One region of the Frigoribacterium sp. CFBP 13729 genome, then DNA from elsewhere that is predicted to be linked to it. Evidence: predicted binding sites of a transcription regulator. Region 1 holds the regulator's gene; each other region holds the start of a gene.
The links. The regulator HrcA, encoded in region 1, represses chaperone genes, less so after heat shock. The targets are predictions, from matches to a motif close to TTNGCACTCGNNNNNNNCGAGTGCNAA.
Positions count from the first base shown of each region.

Region 1 (3,270 bases):
TTGTGGCTGAGCTTTGTCGGCGTCACCACCTGGATGCCGATCTTCAGGTCGCCGCGCCCGGTGCCGCGGAGCTTCGTGATGCCCCGGTCGCGGATCGTGATGACGTCGGCGCTCTGGGTGCCGGCCTTGAGCTCGATCTCGACCTCGCCGTCGAGCGCGTGCAGGGTCGTCTCGGTGCCCAGGATGGCGTCGGCCATCTGGACCTCGAGGGTCGCGAGCAGGTCGTCGCCGTCGCGGCTGTAGATGTCGTGGTGGCGCACCTTGACCTCGAGGTAGAGGTCGCCGTTGGGCCCGCCGGCCTGGCCGACCTCGCCCTGGCTCGGCAGCTGCAGCCGGATGCCCGTGTCGACGCCCGCGGGGATGTCGATCGGGATCGTGCGGCGCGCGCGCACCCGGCCCTGGCCCTGGCAGGTCGGGCACGGGTTCGGGATGACGGTGCCGTAGCCGCGGCAGGTGCCGCAGGGGCTCGACGTCATGACGTTGCCGAGCAGCGACCGGACGGTCCGCTGGATCTGGCCGGAGCCGTGGCAGATGTCGCAGGTCTGGGGCGACGTGCCGGGCGCGCAGCACGACCCGTTGCAGGTCTCGCAGAGCACGGCCGTGTCGACCTCGATGTCGCGGGTCGTGCCGAAGACGATCTCCTCGAGGTCGACCTCGAGGCGCAGCAGGGCGTCCTGGCCGCGCTCGCGACGCGATCGCGGGCCCTGTCGCTGACCCCCGCCTCCTCCGCCTCCGAAGAACGCGTCGAAGATGTCGCCGAAGCCCGCCGCGCCGCCGCCCCCGCCGCCGAACCCGGCCTGCGGGCCGAGGTCGTAGCGCTCGCGCTGCTGCGGGTCGCTCAGCACGTCGTAGGCGTGCGTGACGTCCTTGAAGCGCTCGGAGGCCTCGGGGCTGGGGTTGACGTCCGGGTGCAGCTCGCGTGCGAGCCTGCGGTACGCCTTCTTGATCTCGTCGGGCGTCGCCGACCGGTCGACTCCGAGCACGTCGTAATGATCTGCCACTTGTTCTCGTCTGCCTCTGGTGTCTGGGGGTGGTCTCGTGGGGGCTGGTCAGGGGGCGCGGCGCGGTCGCGCAGGGCCGGGGAGGTGCGGGTCGTCAGCGCTCGGAGAGCAGCGACGACAGATAACGGGCCACCGCACGCACGGCGGCCATGTTGGTCGAGTAGTCCATGCGCATCGGGCCGAGCACGCCGAGGCGCGCGACCTCGCTGCCCGTCGAGGTGTACCCGCTCGCCAGCACGGACGCCTGGGAGAGGCCGAAGGAGGCGTTCTCTCGTCCGATGCTCGCGGCCACGTCGACCGCGTCGAGCTGCATCTCGCCGAAGAGGCGCAGCAGGGCCACCTGCTGCTCGATCGCCTCGAGGACGGGGTAGAGGTCGCCGCTGAAGTCGTCGCCGGTGCGCACGAGGTTGGCCGCGCCGGCCATCACGAGGCGTTCCTGACGCCCGGCGGCGAGCTGCTCGACCAGGCTGGCGACGACGACGCCGACCACGACGGCCTGCTCGGGGCGGAAGCCCTCGTGCAGGTCGCCGAGCAGCGCGGCGGCCGCGCTCAGCTCGGTGCCGCCCACCGCCGCGTTGAGCGCCCGGCGGAGCTCGGCGAGGAACTCGTCGTCGACGACGACGGGCAGCTCGACGAGCCGCTGCTCGACCTGCCCCGTGTCGGTGATGAGCACGGTCATGACACGCCGCTCGGCGAGGCTGACCAGCTCGACGTGCCGCACGCGCGCCCGCGAGAACGAGGGGTACTGCACGAGCGCCACCTGGTTCGTCAGCTGGGACAGGAGGCGGACCGTGCGGCCGAGGACCTCGTCGAGGTCGGCCGAGTCGCCGAGGAACGTCTCGATCGCCTGCCGCTGCGCGGTGGTCAGCGGACGCAGGTCGGCGAGGTGGTTGACGAAGAGGCGGTAGCCCTTGTCGGTCGGCACCCGACCAGAGGAGGTGTGGGGCGCCGCGATCAGCTCTTCTTCTTCGAGGAGCGCCATGTCGTTGCGGATCGTGGCGGCCGAGACGCCGAAGTGGTGCCGCTCGACGATCGACTTCGAGCCCACGGGCTCGCGGGACGCGACGTAGTCGTGCACGATGACGCGCAGCACCTCGAGACCACGTTCCGAGACCACGACGCACCTCCCTCTCGCACGGCCGGCGGCGGGGCACGTCACGACGACGACCCGAGCTCGCTGGCACTCGTCCTGCCAGACTGCCAATCCTACGTCACGCGGCCCGCGAGGCCTACTCGACCCGCACCTCCTGCCCTATGCTCGCCGTGACGCCCGCCGGACCACCTCGTCCGGCCGGGCGGCCAGCACCGACCACCCGCGACGCGCCCGTTCGCCTCGACCCGGTCGGGCCCACGACGACGAACAGGTGAGCAGATGACCGACACCCCTCCCTCCCAGCCGAACGACCCGCAGGGCTCCGGCTGGGGCCAGCAGCCCGGTCAGGGCCAGCCCGGCCACGGGCAGCAGCCCGGTCAGCCCGGCCCGCAGCAGCCCGGCTACGGCCAGCAGCCCGGCTACGGCCAGCAGCCCGGCTACGGCGCCCCGCAGCCGCCTCAGCCCCTGCGCCCCGAGGACGAGAAGCTCTGGGCCACGCTGATCCACGTCGGCGGCATCCTGCTCAGCTTCGTCGCGCCCCTGGTCGGCTACCTCGTGCTCAAGGACCGCGGCCCGTTCGTCCGCGAGCACAGCCGCGTCGCGCTGAACTTCCAGCTGACCGTGCTCATCGCGTACCTCGTCGGAGGCGCCACGTCGTTCCTCGGCATCGGCCTCGTGATAACGCTCGTCGCGGGCATCCTCGTGATCGTCTTCGGCATCATCGCCGCCCTGGCGGCCAACCGGGGCGAGTACTACAAGTACCCGCTGAGCATCGAGTTCATCAAGGCGTAGCCCGCCGGCACGCCCGTCGAGGCGCGTCTCCCGTCTGGGAGGCGCGCCTCGCGTCGTCTCGGCAGGACGTCGCCCCACGAGCGTGCCCCGGGCAGGTCGGACTCAGACCGGGAGCAGCCGGCGGACCACGGCGTCGGCCATGAGTCGCCCCGTGCGCGTGAGGACGACCCGACCGGCCAGCGCCTCGCGCCCCTCGACCCAGCCGTCCGCGATCAGCCCGGCGACGGCCGCACGGCCCTCGGGATCGAGGTCGGAGGTGGGCAGGCCCTCGCGCATCCGGACGGCGAGCAGCACCCGCTCGACCCGACGCGTCTCGGCGTCGAGGGTCTCGCGGCCGGCTCCGGGCGACTCCCCCGCGGCCATGCGCTGGCCGTAGGCGGCCGG
Region 1 covers NZ_JACYUR010000001.1:594,309-597,578, forward strand. Annotated here, with positions in the region: gene dnaJ (molecular chaperone DnaJ) at 1-1,001, opposite strand, end outside; gene hrcA (heat-inducible transcriptional repressor HrcA) at 1,096-2,118, opposite strand; gene IFT77_RS17365 (DUF4870 domain-containing protein) at 2,374-2,886, shown strand; gene hemW (radical SAM family heme chaperone HemW) at 2,989-3,270, opposite strand, start outside.

Region 2 (3,270 bases), on a different contig from region 1:
GACGTCCGCTGGGGCGCCCCGGACAGCTCCGTCCAGCTCGACGTCGTCGTGCACGGCGACCTCGGCGAGGTGCGGCTGCCCGAGGTCGTCTGGCGCGCGGGCCTCGACCTGGACCCGCTCGACGTGCGTTCCGCGGGGGACGTGGGCTGGCTCGAGGCGCTGCTCCCGCCCGGGGCGACGGGGCGGGCCGCCTTGCTGGCGCAGGCTGTCTCCGTGGCCGCCGCCGCGCCTCCTCGGGTCGAGCGGGGCGACGCCGTCGACGACCTCGTGCGGCTCGCGGCCGAGGCGCCCCGGGACGCGACCCTCGTCGTCGTCTCGACCGGCACGCTCGTCTACCTGCCCGGACGCCGTCGACAGGAGTTCGTCGACCTGGTGGGCGGCCTGGGCGCGCGGTGGATCTCGTACGAGCGGCGGGGCCTGCTGCACGACGTGCCGGTCGTGCTGCCCGACGGTGTGCCCGTCGACGAGGCCTTCGCCGTGCTCGCCCTCGACGGACGTGCGCTGGCGGTGGGGGACGCCCACGGCACCCGCCTGTGGACGACCGGCTGACGGCTGGGAGCGGACCGGCCGAACCGCCCCGCGCCTCCCCGGCTGCTCCGCCGCCCGCCCCTAAGCTGGCCGGGACCGAGAGGGCGGGGCAGTGAGCGACGAGGGCAGCGGCAGCGGGGACGTGCGCACGAGCGCGCTGTCCGAGCGCGACCGTGCCCTGCTCGACTTCGAGCAGCGTGCCCCTTCCTCGCCCGGACAGAAGGAGGCGGCGGTGCGGCGCGAGCTCGGCCTCACGACCGCGCGCTATCAGCAGATGCTCGGCTCCCTCCTCGACAGGCCTGCTGCACTTGCCTACTCGCCCATGCTCGTGGGGAGGCTCCTGCGACTGCGTGAGGAGCGCTCCCGGGCGAGGGCCGCCCGCTCGTTCGGGCCGACCGACCGCTGACCCACACGGAAGACCGACACCACACCATGGCGAAACACCCCCGCGACCGATTCGACGAGGTGCCCGGCGACCTGCACAGGGTCGGGGCCCACCGAGCCGTGGCACGGCGAGGTCGCGGCTGGGTCGTCTTCGCGTGGTGCGCCCTCGCGGTCGGCGTCCTCGTCGGCGCGGGCGTCGTGTACCTCGGCGTCGCGAACGACAGCTTCCAGTTCGTCTCTCCGACCTCCGACGAGACGGCCGAGGCCGGGTCCGGGACGCCGGCCGACGACGCGACGGACGGGACCGCCTCCCCGGCGACGCCGGCCGAGACCGTCGCCCCCGCCGACCCGGCGTCCGTCGACCCGGACGTCACCACGATCACCGTGCTCAACGGCACCACGACGAGCGGGCTCGCGAGCCGGGCGTCGCTGGCCCTCGCCGAGACCGGCTGGACCGTGGCCGGCCAGGGCAACGCCGACGGCACCGTGCCCTCGACGATCGTCTACTACGCCGACGCGGCCGACGAGGCCGTGGCCCGCGGCGTGGCCCGCGACCTCGGCGCGACCAGGGTCGAGCTGAGCGACGCGTTCCCCGACTCGTCGGTGACCGCGGTGCTCGGGGCGGACTACGCGCCCTGAGGCGCGCCTCCTCGTTGCCGTCCCGTTGCGGTCGTGTTGCCGCCCCGTTGCGGAACGTGTGAATTCGTCACTTCCGACGGGTTAACCCTGCGCCGAGGCCTTCTGCGGGCCTGTGCGCCCTGGCTAGCATCTGGTCCCGGCACTGGCACCACCGCACGCGCCGCACCAGAGCACAGCAAGGGGAACGACACCATGGCACAGGGCACCGTCAAGTGGTTCAACGCGGAGAAGGGCTACGGCTTCATCACCGTGACGGACGGCGGACAGGACGTCTTCGTCCACTACTCCGCCATCGACATGAACGGCTACAAGGTCCTCGAGGAGGGCCAGGCGGTCGTCTTCGAGGTCGGCACGGGCGACAAGGGGCCGCAGGCGGAGAGCGTCCGCCTGGCCTGACCCCTCCCGGGCGTCGTGAGGTGCGGGGCTCACTTGCACTCCATAGGTGAGAGTGCCAGAATCGTCCCTGGCACTCGCCGTTGGTGAGTGCCAATGCTTCTGCTTCATGACGTCCGGGAGGGACGAGGAAACACATGGCTAAGATCATTGCTTTTGACGAAGAGGCCCGTCGTGGCCTCGAGCGCGGCCTGAACATCCTGGCCGACGCGGTGAAGGTCACGCTCGGCCCGCGCGGCCGCAACGTCGTGCTCGAGAAGAAGTGGGGCGCCCCCACCATCACGAACGACGGCGTCTCCATCGCCAAGGAGATCGAGCTCGACGACCCGTTCGAGAAGATCGGTGCCGAGCTCGTCAAGGAGGTCGCCAAGAAGACGGACGACGTCGCCGGCGACGGCACCACCACCGCCACCGTGCTCGCCCAGGCGCTCGTCCGTGAGGGCCTCCGCAACGTCGCCGCAGGCGCCGACCCCATCTCGCTGAAGCGCGGCATCGAGAAGGCCGCCGCCGCCGTCTCGGCCCAGCTCCTCGCCGACGCGAAGGACATCGAGACCAAGGAGCAGATCGCGGCCACGGCCTCGATCTCCGCTGCCGACCCCACCATCGGCGCGCTCATCGCCGAGGCCATCGACAAGGTCGGCAAGGAGGGCGTCGTCACCGTCGAGGAGTCGAACACCTTCGGCACCGAGCTCGAGCTGACCGAGGGCATGCGCTTCGACAAGGGCTACCTGTCGCAGTACTTCGTGACCGACCCCGAGCGCCAGGAGGCCGTCTTCGAGGACGCCTACGTGCTCATCGTCAACTCGAAGATCTCGAACATCAAGGACCTCCTCCCCGTCGTCGACAAGGTGATCCAGAGCGGCAAGCAGCTGCTCATCATCGCCGAGGACGTCGACGGCGAGGCGCTGGCGACCCTGGTCGTCAACAAGATCCGCGGCATCTTCAAGTCGGTCGCCGTCAAGGCCCCCGGCTTCGGCGACCGTCGCAAGGCCCAGCTGCAGGACATCGCCATCCTCACCGGTGGCCAGGTCATCGCCGAGGAGGTCGGCCTCAAGCTCGAGAACGCGACCCTCGACCTGCTCGGCCGTGCTCGCAAGGTCGTCATCACCAAGGACGAGACGACCATCGTCGAGGGCGCCGGCGACCCCGAGCAGATCGCGGGCCGCGTCCGTCAGATCCGCTCCGAGATCGAGGCGACCGACAGCGACTACGACCGCGAGAAGCTCCAGGAGCGCCTCGCCAAGCTCGCCGGCGGCGTCGCCGTCATCAAGGCCGGCGCGGCAACGGAGGTCGAGCTCAAGGAGCGCAAGCACCGCATCGAGGACG
Region 2 covers NZ_JACYUR010000002.1:207,871-211,140, forward strand. Annotated here, with positions in the region: gene IFT77_RS07420 (DUF2332 domain-containing protein) at 1-549, shown strand, start outside; gene IFT77_RS07425 (DUF3263 domain-containing protein) at 641-934, shown strand; gene IFT77_RS07430 (LytR C-terminal domain-containing protein) at 961-1,551, shown strand; gene IFT77_RS07435 (cold-shock protein) at 1,744-1,947, shown strand; gene groL (chaperonin GroEL) at 2,082-3,270, shown strand, end outside.
Region 2: the regulator HrcA is predicted to act here: its motif matches at 2,015-2,041, upstream of groL (chaperonin GroEL).

Region 3 (3,270 bases), on a different contig from region 1:
GGTCATCGTCACCTTCGGTGCCGGCGTCGTGTTCTCGATCGCGGCGGTCGTGCTCGGCCACATCGCCGGCCGGCGTGAGCGGCAGGCCCGCAAGCTCTGGCTGCCGGGCCTCATCGTCGGCTACGCGGGCATCGCCCTCGCGGTGATCATCTGGATCGGGCTGATCGTCTTCTTCGCGAGCATGCCCGGCGGGTCGTCCGGAACCTTCGACGGCGGCTACGGGCAGTCCTGACCCGCGCCTCCTGGGGCAGGCCCGCAGAGGGGCAGGTCGTCCGGGCGGCGGGCCGTCAGGACGACGGGCCGCCTGGGTGGCCAGTCGTCAGACGCGCTCGCAGAGCAGAGCCGTGTGGCGACCGGCCACCCGGGTCAGCACCAGGGTCGCGGCGTGCGTGCCCTGCAGCGACAGCCGCTTGCGGAACGCGGCGGGGTCGACGTCGACGCCGCGCTTCTTGATCTCGAGCCGGCCGATGCCCCGGGTGCGCAGCTCGCGTTTGAGGGTCTTCTCGTCGAGCGGGAACGTCTCGACGACGCGGAACACCTGGGCGAACGGCGTCTCGACCGCCTCGTCGGAGGTGAGCCACGCGATGTCCCGGCTGAGCGACCGGGCACCGAGCCGCCGAGCCAGGTCGCCGATCAGCCGGGCGCGGATGACGGCTCCGTCGGGCTCGTAGAGGTACTCGCCGAGCTCGCCGACCTCGACGTCGTCGGAGTCGGCGGGAGCGGTCAGCTCGGCCGTGCCGTGCGCTCCCACGACGAGCGCGGCCCGGCCCACGCCGGGGCGGGCGAGCGGCCCGAACCAGACGCCGACCTCGACGACCTCGCGGTCGACCGAGATCCACTGGCACTCGGCGTCGAGGGGCAGCAGCTCGCGGTCGACGCCGGGGCCGAGCTTGACCCCGGTGGGCAGTCGCTCGGCCCAGCCGAACGCGACGTCGAGCGAGGGCGACCAGTCGGCCGGGTCGGCCAGGCGCCTCGTCGCGGCGTGGCCGGCCGTGCGGCGGGCCGGGTCGAGGAACACGCCCTCGACGTCGCCGACGTCGACCGTCGCGGCGTCGCCGTGCACGACGCGGGACGAGGCCCACGGCGCGAGGTTGTAGGAGGCGACGGCCGCGGTGACCTCGTCGCGGTCGACCGCCAGCACGTCGAGCTCGAGGGCGGCCAGGGCGAGCGCGTCGCCGCCGATGCCGCAGCCGAGGTCGGCGACGCTGCGGAGCCCGGCGGCCCGGTAGCGGCCGGCGTGACGGGCGGCGACGGGGAGGCGCGTGGCCTGCTCGAGACCGGCCTCGGTGAAGAGCATGCGGCTGGCGAAGTCGCCGAACTTCGCGACGGCCTTGGCCCGGAGCCGGGACTGGCTCAGCACGGCCGCGACCAGGGAGGGCGAGTGGCCCTGCCGGCGGAGCGCCGCGACGGCGCCGACGACGTCGTCGGACGCGCTCCACGCAGGGAGCGAGTCGAGCAGTCGGAGCCCCTCGGGCGAGAGCACGTCGAGCAGCTCAGCAGTGTCCATGCCACCAGTCTCGCCCATCGCCGACCGACTCTGGCACTCGGATTGACCGAGTGCCAGTTCGGCTCTACAGTTGTTCTGGCACTCGCACGTGGCAAGTGCCAGCCCACGTTCTACGAAGTTCCGAGAAAGCAGAGGTCAACCGTGTCGGTCTCCATCAAGCCGCTCGAAGATCGCATCGTCATCCAGCAGGTCGAAGCCGAGCAGACCACGGCTTCCGGCCTCGTGATCCCCGACACCGCCAAGGAGAAGCCCCAGGAGGGCGAGGTCGTGGCGGTCGGACCGGGTCGCATCGACGACAACGGCAACCGCGTGCCGCTCGACGTCGCCGTCGGCGACAAGGTCATCTACAGCAAGTACGGCGGCACCGAGGTCAAGTACGCCGGCGAGGACTACCTCGTCCTCTCGGCGCGCGACGTCCTCGCCGTCATCGTCCGCTAGGCAGACGACGCACCTGCTCCACCCGGAGGCCCCCGCCCAGGCGGGGGCCTCCGTCGTCCCCGGGCGGGAACGGCAGCGGAGCGAGCCAGCGTGGCAGGAGTGGCCGTGTCCGACGACGGCGGCCCGCCCTAGAGTCGTCCCGTGAACCGCAGAGCGCTCTCGTGACCCGCACCCGCACCTCCTCGTCGGGCGGCCTCGCCTACGCCGTCAGCGCCTACGGCCTGTGGGGCGTGCTGCCGGTGTTCTTCCTGCTCATGTCGCCCTCGGGGCCGTTCGAGATCGTCTCGTGGCGCATCCTCTTCTCCCTCGCCTTCTGCGTCGTGCTGCTCGCCGTCACCCGCGGGTTCCCGGCTTTCCTCGCGCTGCTGCGTCAGGGGCGGGTCGTCGGCACCATGGCGCTGGCCGGCGTGCTCATCGTCGTCAACTGGACGACCTTCATCGTCGCGACCCTGGCCGGGCACGTGGTCGAGGCTGCCCTCGGCTACTTCATCAACCCGATCGTCACGGTGCTGCTCGCGGTGCTGGTGCTGCGCGAGCGCCTCCGGCCGGTGCAGTGGGTCGCGATCGGCCTGAGCGCCGTGGCCGTCGTCGTCATCACGGTGGGCACGGGCGGGGTGCCGTGGCCCTCGCTGATCATGGCCTTCTCGTTCGGGGCCTACGGGCTCGTCAAGAAGCAGATGGGCGGCAAGGTCGACGCCGTCAGCGGGCTGACCCTCGAGACGATGGCGGTCGCGCCGTTCGCGGCGGTCGCGCTCGTCGTGCTGGCCGTCACGGGCATCGGCGGGGGTGTCGTGTTCGGCACCGTCAGCCTCGTGCACACGCTGACGGTGATCAGCTCGGGGATCGTGACGGCGGTGCCGCTCCTGCTCTTCGCCGCCGCCGCACGTCGGCTGCCGCTGGCGACCATCGGGCTGACGCAGTACCTCGCGCCCGTGCTGCAGTTCGTCGTCGGGGTCGTGCTGCTGCACGAGGAGATGCCGACGAGCCGGTGGATCGGCTTCGCCATCGTCTGGGTCGCGCTGATCGTGCTCACCACCGACATGGTCGTGACGAGCCGGAGGAGCCGTGCGCGAGGCCGCGAGGCCGACCGTGCGGCGGCCCTGGCCCCTGACCCCGCCGGCGGACGTGACGCCGGCCCTGCGGGCGACCGCGCGGCAGGTGCTGAGTCGATGTCACGAATTGCTAACGAAACGGCAGGGTGACCGGGAGAACACACGCAGGAAACATTCCGCCCCTAGTTTCTTCTCAATCGCGGGGACCGTCCACCTAGTGTCGGTCCGGCTGTACGCGCTTCATGAAAGGGACCACGGATGATCCGATCCACC
Region 3 covers NZ_JACYUR010000003.1:1,339-4,608, reverse strand. Annotated here, with positions in the region: gene IFT77_RS10385 (DUF4190 domain-containing protein) at 1-232, shown strand, start outside; gene IFT77_RS10380 (SAM-dependent methyltransferase) at 320-1,507, opposite strand; gene groES (co-chaperone GroES) at 1,649-1,945, shown strand; gene rarD (EamA family transporter RarD) at 2,107-3,147, shown strand; gene IFT77_RS10365 (ABC transporter substrate-binding protein) at 3,256-3,270, shown strand, end outside.
Region 3: the regulator HrcA is predicted to act here: its motif matches at 1,538-1,564, upstream of groES (co-chaperone GroES).